Regions from separate parts of the Bacillus sp. AC266 genome, predicted to be linked through region 1. Evidence: predicted binding sites of a transcription regulator. Region 1 holds the regulator's gene; each other region holds the start of a gene.
The links. Region 1 encodes Rex, which represses fermentation and respiration genes when NADH is low (regulators of the CRP and FNR family bind a similar motif). Its sites were predicted from a motif close to TTGTGAAATATTTCACAA; they were not measured.
Positions count from the first base shown of each region.

Region 2: the regulator Rex is predicted to act here: its motif matches at 1,234-1,251, upstream of hcp (hydroxylamine reductase).
Region 3: the regulator Rex is predicted to act here: its motif matches at 2,057-2,074, upstream of AC0IXC_RS16275 (formate/nitrite transporter family protein).
Region 4: the regulator Rex is predicted to act here: its motif matches at 1,904-1,921, upstream of nirB (NADPH-nitrite reductase large subunit).

Region 1 is NZ_CEEDEC010000015.1:3,783-7,554, reverse strand. Features, by position in the region: gene groES (co-chaperone GroES) at 1-166, opposite strand, end outside; gene AC0IXC_RS28695 (CPBP family intramembrane glutamic endopeptidase) at 569-1,318, shown strand; gene AC0IXC_RS28690 (YdiK family protein) at 1,315-1,506, shown strand; gene AC0IXC_RS28685 (redox-sensing transcriptional repressor Rex) at 1,536-2,165, opposite strand; gene AC0IXC_RS28680 (ABC-F family ATP-binding cassette domain-containing protein) at 2,353-3,772, shown strand, end outside.
Region 2 is NZ_CEEDEC010000001.1:82,165-85,936, reverse strand. Features, by position in the region: gene hcp (hydroxylamine reductase) at 1-1,170, opposite strand, end outside; gene bla2 (BcII family subclass B1 metallo-beta-lactamase) at 1,862-2,635, opposite strand; gene AC0IXC_RS00440 (MazG nucleotide pyrophosphohydrolase domain-containing protein) at 2,779-3,060, opposite strand; gene AC0IXC_RS00435 (DUF3784 domain-containing protein) at 3,185-3,364, shown strand; gene AC0IXC_RS00430 (serine hydrolase domain-containing protein) at 3,348-3,772, shown strand, end outside.
Region 3 is NZ_CEEDEC010000003.1:585,111-588,882, forward strand. Features, by position in the region: gene AC0IXC_RS16265 (TrkH family potassium uptake protein) at 1-864, shown strand, start outside; yybP-ykoY riboswitch at 903-1,075, shown strand; gene AC0IXC_RS16270 (TerC family protein) at 1,155-1,949, shown strand; gene AC0IXC_RS16275 (formate/nitrite transporter family protein) at 2,159-3,010, shown strand; gene AC0IXC_RS16280 (cyclic-phosphate processing receiver domain-containing protein) at 3,038-3,349, opposite strand; gene AC0IXC_RS16285 (prepilin peptidase) at 3,364-3,772, opposite strand, start outside.
Region 4 is NZ_CEEDEC010000001.1:1,272,740-1,276,511, reverse strand. Features, by position in the region: gene nirB (NADPH-nitrite reductase large subunit) at 1-1,886, opposite strand, end outside; partial or broken gene AC0IXC_RS06485 (transposase) at 2,227-2,316, shown strand; gene AC0IXC_RS06480 (RNA-guided endonuclease TnpB family protein) at 2,388-3,743, shown strand.

The DNA.
Region 1 (3,772 bases):
AAGCAACACGCTCACCATTTTCAAGCACTCGGCCTGTACCTACTGCAATAACTTTACCCTCTTGTGGTTTTTCTTTTGCAGTTTCTGGTAATACAATACCACTTGCTGTTTTTTCTTCTGCTTGAACAAGTTCAATTACAACGCGATCACCTAATGGCTTTAGCATGAACAATAACCTCCTCATTTTGTTATGTAAATTTTATTTATTAGCACTCAAGTCACACGAGTGCTAACACACTTCTAATAATAAATAATCTCAATTTCTTTTGCAAGTAAAAAAATCATAATTTTTTCGCAAATTACTTTATGCACTTTCCTATATATCATTACTTCTTCTACTGCCTTTACTATATGAATCGTTGTTCCCACTTCTTGTATGTTACAATATGAAAGACACCCTAAGTTGTTTTCGCTAAACGTACAACTTTTTCCTGTCTCCTATTTTATTTTCAAATACTTATTTACAAAAAAAATATAATTCAAATGAAAGTTTATATCGTAGGTAGCATATTTACATGTTATCCTACCTTATCTCATACACTAGAGTTAGAAAGGATGGTTAAACCATTTGAAGAAACAATATTGGTGGATTATCGTTACATACATTTTAATGCAGTTATCTGGAATTGTTGGCTTACCACTACTCCTAAAAACAGGGCTCTATGATAATAGAGGATTTACCATGGAGGAAAAAGGTCAAATCATAACGGGACATTGGGCAATCATTAGCTTCTTTGTTGCATTATGTATCGTGCTTTGGTTACTTAGAATAGATATTCGTGACAGGCATTTAGATAAAATGCGTGTTACGATCCCAGCTACAGTTGGTTGGATTATAATCGGTATTCTCTTAGCTTTCTCTTCCCAAATAATTGCCGGTATGATCGAAATGCGTCTACTAGGAATTAAACAAGGTTCGGAAAATACAATGAAGCTGATGGAAATTGCAAGAACGACACCTTGGTTCCTCATTGTTGTATCTATAATCGGACCTATCTTAGAGGAAATCGTATTTAGAAAAATTTTATTTGGCACACTTTATAAGAGATTTAATTTCTTTGTTGCTGCTATCATTAGTTCACTTGTATTCGCGGCGATTCATTTTGATTTTACTCACTTATTGGTATACACTTCTATGGGGCTCGTATTCGCCTTTTTATATGTACAAACGAAACGCATTATCGTTCCTATAGCAGCCCATGTGGCAATGAATACATTAGTCGCTATTGGACAAATTTTTATGAGCAATGAGCAAATTCAAGAAATGATTAAAGAAGCTGAAAAAATGCAAGGCTTTATCGGAGGATTTTTAGTATGAGAAACTCACCATTGTTCATGGCTGCATTGTACTTTCTTCTTGGATGTATCTTTACACGCTTCGCCATTACGAACGTAACAGATACAATCTGGAATATGTGGACAATACTATTTGCAGTTATGGCAACAATTGATTTTAATTTGGCACTTCGCCTTATCTTAGTTAAATTCACAAAGAAAAAACAATAATAAAACGCAGAGGTCATCTCCTCTGCGTTTTATTGTGGATAATTCTTCAAAAAATAAACAAGAGTTTGTAACTCTACAGCTAAATCAATGTGATGAATCCTTATATTCTCTGACACATTTAAGCGTGCTGGTGTGAAATTTAAAATACCATGCACGTTCGTTTCTGCCAATCTATCTGCCACAGATTGCGCTACTGTAGCGGGTACCGTTAATATTGCCACTTGTATATCAGTTGATAAACGTTCTTCTAGTTCATCCAAATGATATACAGGAATGCCTCCGATTTCTGTCCCAACTTTCTCTTCACTAACATCAAACGCCATTTCAATTTTTGTATTATTGTTTTTCGTGAAATTATAATGTAAGAAAGCGGTCCCTAAATTACCTACTCCAATAAGTGCCACGCGTGTTATATCATCTTGGTCGAGTGTTTCACGGAAAAATGATAATAAATAATTTACGTTATATCCATATCCTTTTTTCCCTAACGCTCCAAAATATGAAAAATCTCTTCGAATAGTTGCGGAATCAACCTTTACCGCTTCACTCAATTCGGCTGATGAAACACGTTGCTTACCAGAAAGAGATAAGTTTTGGATAAATCGATAGTATAGAGGCAATCGTTTGGCAGTGGCCTGTGGAATTTTTTGCTGATCCATATAACCTCTCCTCTCTTCCTATCTTTATTCTTATACTTGAATCAAATACAGAAGTTTAGTACTCATGAATTTCCTTGTATAATAAAGAGAAGAAGTATTCTCTCTTTATTTTAAACTATACACTATTTTTAGTATGATTGAGAAATATAAACATGGCAAAGTTAAGAAATTATTTGAGGTGAAAACATTGATATTATTACAAGTGAATGGGCTTTCGAAATTATACGGTGCAGAAACGATTCTTGCAAACATAAAATTGGAAGTACAAACAAAAGATCGTATCGCATTAGTCGGACGAAATGGAGCTGGAAAATCTACATTATTAAAAATAATAGCTGGCGAGTTATCTCATGATGGTGGTGAAATTATAAAACCGAAAGATGTCTCAATGGGGTATTTAGCTCAAAATACCGGATTAGAAACGTCTTTAACAATTTGGGATGAAATGTTAACCGTCTTTACACACTTGCAGCAGATGGAGACAAAACTTCGAAGGCTAGAGCAAGAGATGGGAAAAGAAGAAAACTTTTCAAATGCGGCTATATATGAGAAATTATTAGCTGATTATGACCAATTACAATTAGATTATAAAGATCAAGGCGGCTATCAGTACGAAGCGGATATACGCTCAATTTTAAGCGGTCTTGGCTTCCCAGTTGAAACGCATCAGACGAAAATTTCCACATTAAGTGGTGGACAAAAGACTCGATTAGCTCTCGGGAAATTATTATTAACTAGACCAGACTTACTTATTTTAGACGAACCTACAAACCATTTGGATATTGAGACACTAACATGGCTTGAACAATATTTACAAGGCTATCCTGGCGCGATTTTAATCGTTTCCCATGACCGTTATTTCTTAGATAAACTTGTTACACAAGTATACGAAATTTCTAATAAGGAAAGCCGACGATTTGTTGGTAACTACAGTAAATATTTAGACTCAAAATCAGCTCTATACGAGCAAGAAATGAAGCGTTATGAAAAACAACAAGATGAAATTTCTAAACTGGAAGACTTTGTACAAAAAAATATAGCTCGTGCATCTACGACAAAACGCGCTCAAAGTCGCCGTAAACAATTAGACAGAATGGAAGTATTAACTAGACCATTAGGCGATTCTAAATCAGCTTCCTTCCACTTCGATATTGAAAAACAAAGTGGAAATGATGTTTTACAAGTGAAAGATGCAACTATTGGCTATTATCAGGAACCGATTATTGAACATGTAAATATGCGCTTAACTCGCGGTGACAGTGTTGCCTTAGTTGGGCCAAACGGAATTGGAAAATCTACATTATTAAAATCCATTGTGAATAAGTTACAGCTATTACATGGAAACGTTGCTTTCGGCTCAAGTGTATCTGTTGGTTATTATGATCAAGAACAAGCCAACTTAACATCTTCGAAGCGAGTTTTAAATGAATTATGGGATGAATATCCCCTGCAACCTGAAAAAGAAATTCGCACTATACTAGGCAACTTTTTATTCACAGGGGATGATGTACTCAAACCAGTATCTTCTCTTAGTGGTGGACAAAAGGCTCGACTAGCTCTTGCAAAACTTATGATGCAAAAATCCAATTTATTAATTCTCGATGAGC
Region 2 (3,772 bases), on a different contig from region 1:
GCGAATATCTTGAATACCAAGACTAAATAGCCCAAGTAAAATGGCAACCGCTTTTTGTTCAAACCATGATAGAACAATACTCACTGGCAATTCATTCACTTCACATTGAAAAGCATCAGCTAAAGCGGCCGCTATTTTCACTGTAGAAATTGAATTATTACATTGTCCTAAGTCAATGTAACGTGGAATCTCCGTACCGGGCACAACACCATAACTCACATCATTAAAACGGAATTTCCCGCAAGAAGTTGTTAAAATAACCGTTTCTGGCGGAAGTGACGTTGCTAATTCACGATAATATTCTCCGCCTTTTCCCGGAGCATCACAACCTGCGATGACAAAGAAACGCTTAATCTTTCCTTCTTTTACTGCATTAATAATTTCCGGAGCTAATGATAATACTGTATTATGATGAAACCCTGTTACTAACTGCTCATCCGACTCCATATGTACTTCTGGAAGTTCAAGCGCTTTTTGAATCAATGGTGCAAAATCATCATTTTCAATTTTTTGTACACCCTCTAAACCTGCAATATCATATGAAAAGAATCGATCAGAGTATGATCCTTTAATTGGCATAACACAGTTCGTTGTAGCTAATATGGCACCTGTAAATTTTTCGAAAAGGCGTCGTTGATCATACCATGCCTTACCGATGTTTCCTTTTAAATGTTTATATTTTTTCAGTTGTGGATATCCGTGTGCTGGTAGCATTTCAGAATGCGTATAAATGTTAATTTCTTTTCCTTCTGTTTGCTTTAATAACTCTTCTAATGCAAATAAATTATGACCAGTAACTACAATTGCCTTACCTTCTACATGGTTCTGCGTAATTTGAACAGGCTCCGGAACACCAAAGTGATTCGTATGTGCCTCATCTAATAACTCCATTACTCGTAAAGCCGATTTCCCTACTTTCATAGCCATATCAATATGTTCTTGTTCATTAAAGTTAGAATTTGTTAATGTCATATATAGCGCTTCTTGAGTTGTAGCATCTACAAATGCATCTGTATACCCTAGCTGCGCAGCATGCGTACGATAAGCAGCTATTCCTTTTAATCCAAACACAATCGTATCTTGTAAACTTGCAATTGTTTCATTCTTACCACAAACACCCATCACTTTACATCCGCCTGTTGGCGTTTGTTCACATTGATAACAAAACATATCATCCCACCCTCTCCCAATCATTCATTACAAATCAAGCATAATACCCATTAGGAAAAAAGGATGTGATATCAATCACAATAATATATATAAATTTGTGACAGTTCATATTGTTGACATAATATTTTTACTGACACTAAAAAACATACAGAAAAATGGACACCTTTGTTGATGCCTTCAAATAGCTAGATAATTGATTTAGAGAACTATTAGCAACTAATAAGCATACAAAAACACTATTCTTTCTATCATTCAACAGAAAGAATAGCGTTTTTTCATTTTGAAGAACTATCAATTTTTTGATTAAAAATTTTATAGGAAACCTCTTTATTTACAATACATTTACACCATCTTAACATTTTTTACATTATTTATATGATATATTTATATAGAAACTACTTAAGAAATTTCATGTACATTGTTATCTTTATGATCTCTTATTTAATTGATAAGAGGTCATGTTATATTTTTATAACAGGGGTGAATTAGGATGACTGAAACATTAAAGACACTTATAATACTTGATGTTACTTACGTTGTTATAGCAATTATGACGGTACTGGTATTTGTATACTTGGAATTAAAATCTCAGTAACTTATGCAGGCGTAATTGATAGCTTCGCATTTAAATATAGCTAGAAGAAAGCGAGGAGGAAATTGTTTCTCCTCGCTTTTATATTCCCACAGTTTCTTATTTCAACAAATCCAATGTATGTAAAAGTAATCCTCTGTCCCCTACTTCTCCATGACCAGGCACTACTAAGTTCATATTTCCATATCGGTTCAACACATTCTCAATCGATATCGACCATTCATTTACATATGCATCAGCAACATTCCCTAAATCTTTAGCTTCCGCAGATTTCACTAAACAGCCTCCAGCTAAAATGTTGTATTGCGGTAACCATACGACAATATTATCTTCTGTATGCCCTTTCCCTGGATAGAACGTTTCTACTTTTATATTTCCAAACTTCAAATTTGTAATTGTTTGTAAGTCTCCAAGTGGCTCCTCATATCCATTTTTCTTTGCTAGTTCCGCAGTTAATGCTGTACTATGCGCTTTAATGCCTCTTTCTTTCAACATTTTTATCCCGCCAATTCGATCAGCATGCGCATGTGTAATAATGACATCCGTTACGCGCTTCTGAAATTTCTTTTCTACCATCTCTATTAGTTCCTTCGTTAACTTATCATCCCAAGAAGAATCGACAAGCACTAACCCTTTAGAAGTGTTAAGAACTAGACCGTTCGATGGAACTGCTACTCCATTAAAATAACCTAACTCAGTATGAACCCATACATTTTTGTTTAACTGAGAAATTGAAATAGTTCCTGTCTCATTCTTTATTACTTTTTGCTCTAGCTTTTGTTCCGCTTTCACAGAAGAAATTGTGCTAACAAATTGAATTGTTCCTAGTAAACTAACACATACCCCTACTTTTAATAATATATTCTTTTTCATTTTCTCCACCCTTTCTTTCAAACTAAATAGTTATTTCCTATATTAGACAATTCATCTCAAATGTTTGTTCCATCTTTTTTTACATATTTTTCATACCATTAATAAAAAGCGCACAAAATTTTGTGCGCTTTTTAACCTTCCTTTTACCATTCACGTTTTTTATTAATCATCATTTTTTCTTCAAACGCCTTCTCTAAATCAATTTCTAACTTGTTTGCTAAATCACATACATTCCAAATTACATCAAACATTTCTAAACCAATCTCTCTTTTCGAATCTTGTATTTTATCACGCTTTAATATACCTTCCGCTAATTCACCTAATTCCGCCATCACATACATCGTACGCTCTTCAATTGTTGTATCTTGAAATCCTTTTTCTTTACTGAAATTTAATACATATCTCTGGAATTCCACAATATTCATACTTAATCTCCCCTCATCACAAATACTCCATTTTTCTATTACACTTAAAATCAAAAATGTATTTTGTTAAATTATAACATTCATACTATAATTTATTTATAGCCCTTTAACGGAGGTGCTTTTAATGACTCTCTTCGCTTCCCCATCATTATTCATACTAGCAATCATTTCATTTGCATTAGCTTATTTCATCGGAGTAAAACAATACACTTGGCTCTTATCAGGATTCAATGAACGCCGTGTGCCTGATAAAGTTAATATTCTATCTTTAAAAGAAAGGAGTCACTATGAACTTAAAAAGTAACAATATATATGAGAAAATGAACCAATATTCTGTTGCAGGGTTAAGCTTTGCCGTTATACGTGACGGTAAACTTGATGAAGCCACTGCTTTCGGAACACTTGAATCTGGAACAACTAGAACTGTCACTACGGATTCCATATTCAATTCTTGTTCTATTAGCAAATTCATCACTTCAATGCTTGTACTAACGTTATCAGATCAAGGAATCGTATATTTAGATGAAGACGTAAATGATAGACTCACATCTTGGAACATCCCTACCAATCTATTTACTTCACAGAAAAAAGTCACGCTGCGAAACTTATTAAGTCACCAATCTGGAATTATTGATCCTCCCAATAGTTTTGAACATTATAAGCTAGTGCAAGGAATACCTAAAATCCCTGAACTTCTTGCTGGTAAAACATT
Region 3 (3,772 bases), on a different contig from region 1:
GCCAAAGGTATATATTATAGCTTTTTTCATTCTATCTCAGCCTTTAACAATGCTGGGTTTTCTGTGTGGAGCGATAATTTAATGTCGCACTCCCATAGCATTCTCGTCAATCTCGTTATTTCTTCCCTCATTATTTTAGGTGGGATTGGTTTTACGGTTATCGTAGATATAAAAAGAAAGAAAAACTTTAAAAACCTTACTTTGCACTCAAAGCTTATGCTCTCTTCTACTCTAATCGTCAATATTATTGCTACAGCTTTTATCTTTATATTTGAGTTCCATAATTCAATTTCCATGAGAGGTTTTACACCATTTGAAGAAGGTATGGCTGCTTATTTTCAAGCGGTTTCAACACGTACTGCCGGGTTTAATACTGTTGATATCTCTGCATTATCAAAACCTTCACTTTTATTAATGATGCTTCTTATGTTTATTGGTGCTGGCAGTGCTTCAACTGGTGGAGGGATTAAATTAACGACTTTTTTGATTATGTTTTTCGGCGTATTTAAATTTTTGCAAGAACAAGATGATATTGTCGTGTTTAAAAAATCCATTAAAGATACGCTCATTGTCAAATCATTAACGATTACTATTATTTCAATTTCGTTTATTTTTCTTTCCATTTTAATTTTAAGCATCACTGAGAAGGTTCCTTTATTAATGAGTGCTTTTGAAGTATTTTCAGCATTTGGAACTGTCGGCCTTAGCATGAATTTGACGCCACACTTAACAATTATCGGCAAAACAATTATTATCTTTATGATGTTTTTTGGAAAGATGGGGCCTTTAACATTAGCCTTTTCATTTGCACGTAAAAAACAAAGAAAAATAAAATATCCCAACGAAGATATTTTAACAGGTTGACAACCGTATAAATTATCCATATAATGAGAGTACAATAGCATATCTCCAAAGGGGAGTAGCGTCCAAGAACTATTTCTTGGAAACAAAGTCGTCATTACGTAGAACTTAGTTCTTCCGGCTTTGTTGGCATTTTCATTACATATGTCTAGCAAGACCTTTGCCTATCAACGGCAGAGGTCTTTTTTGTTTTCAAATTCCTTCCACCGTTGATACGCAGGAGTATGGGGAAACTAAACAGTGGGGAACTTCTTCACTTGTTTAGTCTTTATAGAAATGAGAGGAGAATGTACATGGATGTATCATTATTATTGGAGTATGGTTGGGTATTACTCATCCTAATTGCACTAGAGGGGATTTTAGCGGCTGATAACGCTCTCGTTCTCGCAATTATGGTAAAACATTTACCAGAAGAAAAACGAAAGAAAGCACTATTTTATGGATTAGCAGGAGCGTTCGTTTTCCGCTTCGGATCACTATTTATGATTTCGTTCCTAGTAGATGTATGGCAAGTGCAAGCAATTGGTGCGATTTATCTTATGTTTATCGCGGGGAATCACTTATTTAAAACGTATGTTAAAAAGAATACACATGAAGAAACAGAAGAAAAAGAAGCAAAGAAAAAACAAGAGAACTTTTGGTGGACTGTATTTAAAGTCGAAGTTGCTGATATCGCCTTCGCAGTTGATTCAATTTTAGCTGCTGTTGCATTAGCAGTGACTTTACCGAAAACAGGATTAGGTACGATTGGTAGTCTTGATACAGGTCAATTTATCGTTATCTTTACAGGTGGACTTATCGGATTAGTTATAATGCGATTTGCAGCAACTGCTTTCGTACAAATATTAAAACGTAAACCAGGACTTGAAACTGCAGCATTTTTAATTGTAGGTTGGGTTGGTGTGAAATTAACAGTTTATACGTTAGCACACCCTGCTTTAAATGTCCTTCCGCATTCATTCCCAGAATCCACTCCGTGGAAGCTTACATTCTGGATTGTATTAGTTGGAATCGCAGTTTGCGGTTGGTTCTTCTCGAAAGAAGTAGAAGTAAAAGTAGAAAAGAATTTAGACGAAAAAGCGCTGTAATTACAGCGCTTTTTCTTTTTTCTCGTTTCAATTCCCCTCTCTATTTTTAGAAAAAATTCCATTATACTACCTTTTGTAAACGCTTCCTTTATAGATGTATGTCCTTTTTGTGAAATATTGCACAAACTTATTGAAACTATGAACAAATCCATGTACCTTATTCATATAAGGAGTATTTATAGACGATGTATTAAAGGAGCGTATTACTCATGCTAGAACAAGGATTAGATTACGTTGTAAAACTGGCTAAGAGCAAAAAACAAATGCTAGATATAAATCCAATGCAATATTTCATTCGTGCTGCACTTGCGGGCATTTATATCGGTTTTATTATTGTACTATGTTTTAAATTAGGTAACTTTTTTCATATTGCAGATTCACCAGCAACATATTTAGCTTCCTCCATGTTTTTCGGAATTGCTCTCGTACTTATTATATATGGCGGCGCTGAATTATTTACTGGCAATACGATGTACTTCACAGTGGCAACTTTAAGAAAAGAAACAACGATTTCTGATACACTTCGTAACTGGGTTGCTTGTTATGCAGGTAACTTAGCTGGTGCTTTATTCTTTGCCTTACTATTTTACGCAACTGGAATTTTCGAAGCAATTGATCACAGTCATTTAATGAATAAAGTTGTTGAAGGAAAGATGAATACACCTACAATGCAATTATTCTTTAAAGCGATTTTATGTAACTGGCTCGTATGTCTTGCCTGCTTCTTACCTTCTCAAGTGAAAGGTGACACAGCAAAAATATTAATGATGATGATGCTCGTTTTCACTTTCTTTTTATCTGGTTATGAGCATAGCATTGCAAACTTATCACTGTTTGCTTTATCTTTAGTATCACCACATCCTGAGACAATTTCTTTTGCGGGCGCTATTCATAACTTAATTCCAGTTACAATCGGTAACATTATTGGCGGATCCGTATTTGTCGGTATGGTATATCATTACTTAACAAAGAAAGCACCTGTTGTTGAACAAGAGAAAACTCAATTAGTTGGAGCTCAAACGGAGGAAATTATTCCTTTACAAGCACATATGAAACATTAAAAACTCCAAAGTTTTACTTTGGAGTTTTTAGCTCCCTACATATTTCAAGGCAATATAAGGATTAATTTCCCCGTTTTCCTTCCCTCTCTCTATGCTCTTTTTCATCTGATGCATACCGATGACATCATTTGTATGAAGGTGAATTTCATTAACATATAAACCTTCGTTGCAGAAAGCTTCTACGAAATCTAACCCACTTTTTTCTCCCCATCCCATATTAAAATCAAGGGAAAGAATATTTACATCATAATCCCGAACCATTTGCAAAGCACATTCTACTGTAGTGGCGAGTACATACCCGTATGGACAACTTCTTTGATCATCCATATATACATTCATGTTCTATCCCCTCTCTATTTTGTATACGTGACCAGCATGTAACATATTGCTCCAAGACTAATAAAAGGACCAAACGGAATTTGGCTCCTCATTTTCATACGTTTTAATACTATACCAGCTCCAAAGAAACAAAGACTAAAGCAAGATGCTAAAAATAAAATCATAAAAATCCCTTTCAGTCCCACTATAAATCCAAGCAGCGAAAGTAATTTTATATCCCCTCCACCAAGCCCTTCTGGATATATCTTTTGCATGCAATATAACAAAATGAATATAACGCCACTACCAACTATACTATCTGTCCAAGTGACTAACGGTACAAAAATACATTCTAAAATAAGCAAAAGCGCAAACCAAATTAAAATACGATTAGGTATTAGCATATATACTAAATCTGTAACTGAAATAATTAGAAGTAACGAA
Region 4 (3,772 bases), on a different contig from region 1:
TTACGAAGCGATTTTGAGTACGCATATCCAGAAGTCATATTTAAGTCAGCCCATACGTTAGGTAAATCTTGTTTCTTAACACCATATAAGCCGATTCGGCTCGCACCTGTAATTTTCACAAGAGGAACGTCATATTTTTTTGCGACTTCAGCAATTTTCATTAAATCATCTGCGGTTGTAACGCCTCCGTACATACGTGGAATAACAGAGAATGTACCATCATGCTGGATGTTACCATTCATTCTTTCATTAACGTAACGGGATGATTTATCATCTACATATTCTTCCGGAATCGCCATACGTAAATAGTAATTTAAAGCAGGACGACATTTCGAACAGCCGTCTTCATGTGCAAAACCGAGTACATTTCGTACTTCTTTTGGCGATTTTAAACCTTTCTCGTGAATGGCGGCTACGACTTCGTCACGTGATAAAGTTGTACATCCGCACATACCAGCAGACTGCGCAGAAGCATCAAAAGCATCTCCGAGTGTATGAGCTAGAACTTGTTCCACAAGCGGACGACATTTACCACAAGACCCTGCGGCTTTCGTGCATCCTTTAACTTCTTCAAAAGTAGTTAACTCTTGTTCTAAAATGGCATGAACGATTGTACCTTTCGTAACGCCATTACATCCACAAATTGTGTCATCCGCACTCATTGTAGCAACGTCAAGTTCACTTTCTTCACCAGCTTTGTGAAGAAGGGAAGCGGCTGTATATTCTTGTATATCTTCTTCTTTCTTTAACATGCTAAAGAGGCGTGTACCATCAGTTGCATCACCATATAAAACGATACCGACGACTTTATTGTCACGAATTAATACTTTTTTATAGGAACGTTTACATTCATCAAAGATTGAAATTGCTTTCGTTTGATCATCTTCATAAATTTGACCAGCAGAGAATAAATCACAACCTGCAACTTTTAACTGTGTACCGACGATGCTGCCCGTATATCCATTAGTTTGTAAATTCGTTATATGTTTTGCTAATATTGCGCCTTGTTCATAAAGAGGAGCAACAAGTCCATATGCGATACCGTCATGTTCTGCACATTCTCCAACTGCATAAATGGATTCATCATTCGTTAGCATATAGTCATTGACTACAATGCCGCGATTTACAAGTAAACTAGCATCTTTTGCTATTTGAGTATTTGGGCGTATTCCGACAGCCATTACGATTAAATTACAATCTACAACTTCACCATCTTCAAATTGAATGCCCTCAACATGGTCTGTACCAAGAATCTTTACAGTTTTCTTTTCCATTAGAAACTTCATGCCTTGCGCTTCTAAATCTTCACGCAATAGGGAAGCTGCTTTCGTATCTAGTTGTTGCTCCATTAAGCTAGGCATTAAATGAACAACATGTACGTCCATTCCTAAGTCAATAAGACCTCTTGCGGCTTCTAAACCGAGTAATCCACCACCAATGACAACGGCCTTTTTCTTTTCTTTAGCGGTATCCATCATAAATTGTGTATCTTCAATTGTTCGAAATCCTGTTACACCAGGAAGGGTGGAACCTTCAACTGGTAAAATAAAAGCACTAGAACCTGTTGCGATAATGAGTTTGTCGTATGTAATAGTACGATTTTTTTCTGTAATAATAATTTTTTCTTTTCGGTTAATACTTTGAACTCTTTCATTTGTATACAAAGTTATTTCATTTTCTTCATACCAACTGTATTGATTCATAATGATATCTTGCATATTTGTTTTTCCTTGTAATACATGAGAGAGCATAATACGGTTGTAGTTCGGATGTGGTTCATCTCCGAAAATAGTAATCTCATATAAATTACTATCATGTTTTAATATTTCTTCCATACAACGTATGCCAGCCATACCATTTCCGATCATAACTAAACGTTTTTTCATTTTCGTTTCCCCTTTTTATGTGAAATGTTGAACAAAGGATTATATTTCTATTATAGAAAATTAAAAAAGAGGGAGATGTGATATTTATCACATTTTTATCCCTTTCGGCAAGAAGACTCCATCTAATTTGTGTTACGGGTGAAACCCAACAATTCAGGTGGAGATGAATTGCTATCATTCAATAGACCAAACACTTTTGTTTGGTTCATAATAATTTTTTGAGGGCGAATATTTATTTCTTTTTGTCTTGCGATATAATCCGCCCTTAGATAAGGAGGGAATATATCGTAAGATAACGAAATTGGATAATAATCATCATTCGGTTACTTGAGCCAAATGTAATTACGATGAAGAACATGTTCACATTTTGTTCCGTTTCGTTCCAAATATTGATTTGTCAAAAGTAATTAACAGTTACAAAATTATTTCTTTCCTAAGATAAAATACTATCTTAGGAAAGAAATAATTTTAATGGACTCTCTAAGAAAGGTGGTGAAAACAATGGCTAGAAAGAAAGCAGTGAAAGTATTACGTAAACAAAAGAAAAGAGAAACCATGCAACGATTCACGCAGAAACAGAATATCGGACGAGCTTGTCTCACAGCTAAAGAATTTCGCTTACTGCAACGCATGTCACATAGTTCTAAAGCATTGCGAAATGTTGGATTGTACACGATTAAACAAAGTTATTTGAATAATAACAAGATGGCTACTGTAAAAGAAGTGGACACTGCCATGCAAACCGATATGAACTACTGGGGTATTCAATCAAACTCTGTTCAAGCGATTCGTAGAGCCTTATTTACAGAAGTGAAGAGCTTTTTTAAAGCAATGGAACAGTGGAAGAAAAAACCTGAAACCTTCACAGGTCGTCCTAAGTTTCCGAATTATTCCCGTTCCACTGACAAACGAATCATTGAAATCTATCAAGTTCCAAAAGTTGATAATAACGGGTATTGGATGATTCCGATGAATGTTGCATTCAGAAAAAAATTCGGTTCCATTAAAATACGTATGCCTAAAAACTTAAGAAATAAAAAAATCTCCTACATTGAGATTGTACCGAAGCAAAAAGGTCGGTTCTTTGAGGTGCATTACACATATGAAATGCACGTTTCTCAAATGAAGAAACAACCCACGACTATTAGTAAAGCTTTGAGTTGCGATTTAGGTGTAGACAGATTAGTAAGTTGCGTAACAAATACAGGTGATGCATTTTTAATTGATGGAAAAAAATTAAAATCCATTAACCAGTACTTCAACAAAATGATACGTAATCTACAACTGAAAAACATGGAAAATGGACTTTCTAAACGAGTTGTAACGAACAAAATGGCTGCACTTTGGCATAAACGGGAAAGACAAATAAATGGTTACATTTCACAAACTGTAGGCTTGTTGTTCGAAAAAGTGAAAGCATTCAACATAGATACTGTTGTCGTAGGGTATAACGCTGGTTGGAAACAAAAATCTGATATGGGAAAAAAGAATAATCAAAAATTTGTTCAAATCCCATTTCATAAACTGATTGCAGCAATTGAGAATAAATGTATAAAAGAAGGCATCCGATTTTTAAAACAAGAAGAAAGCTATACTTCAAAAGCTAGTTTTCTTGATAAAGATAGGGTTCCAGTTTGGGATAAGGATGATAGGACGCATTATCGCTTTAGTGGCAAACGAATCACTCGTGGTCTGTACCAAAGTAAAGCAGGAACATGTATCCATGCTGATATTAATGGTGCATTGAATACATTGGAAAAATCAAAAATTGTACAATTGGATGACAATCTCAAAGTGAAAACGCCGATTCTATTAAAAGTGCAAAAACGTAGGGCTTTTGCTTCGCGCATAGCTTAGTGGGTGTGTCAACCATCCATGTGTACTCG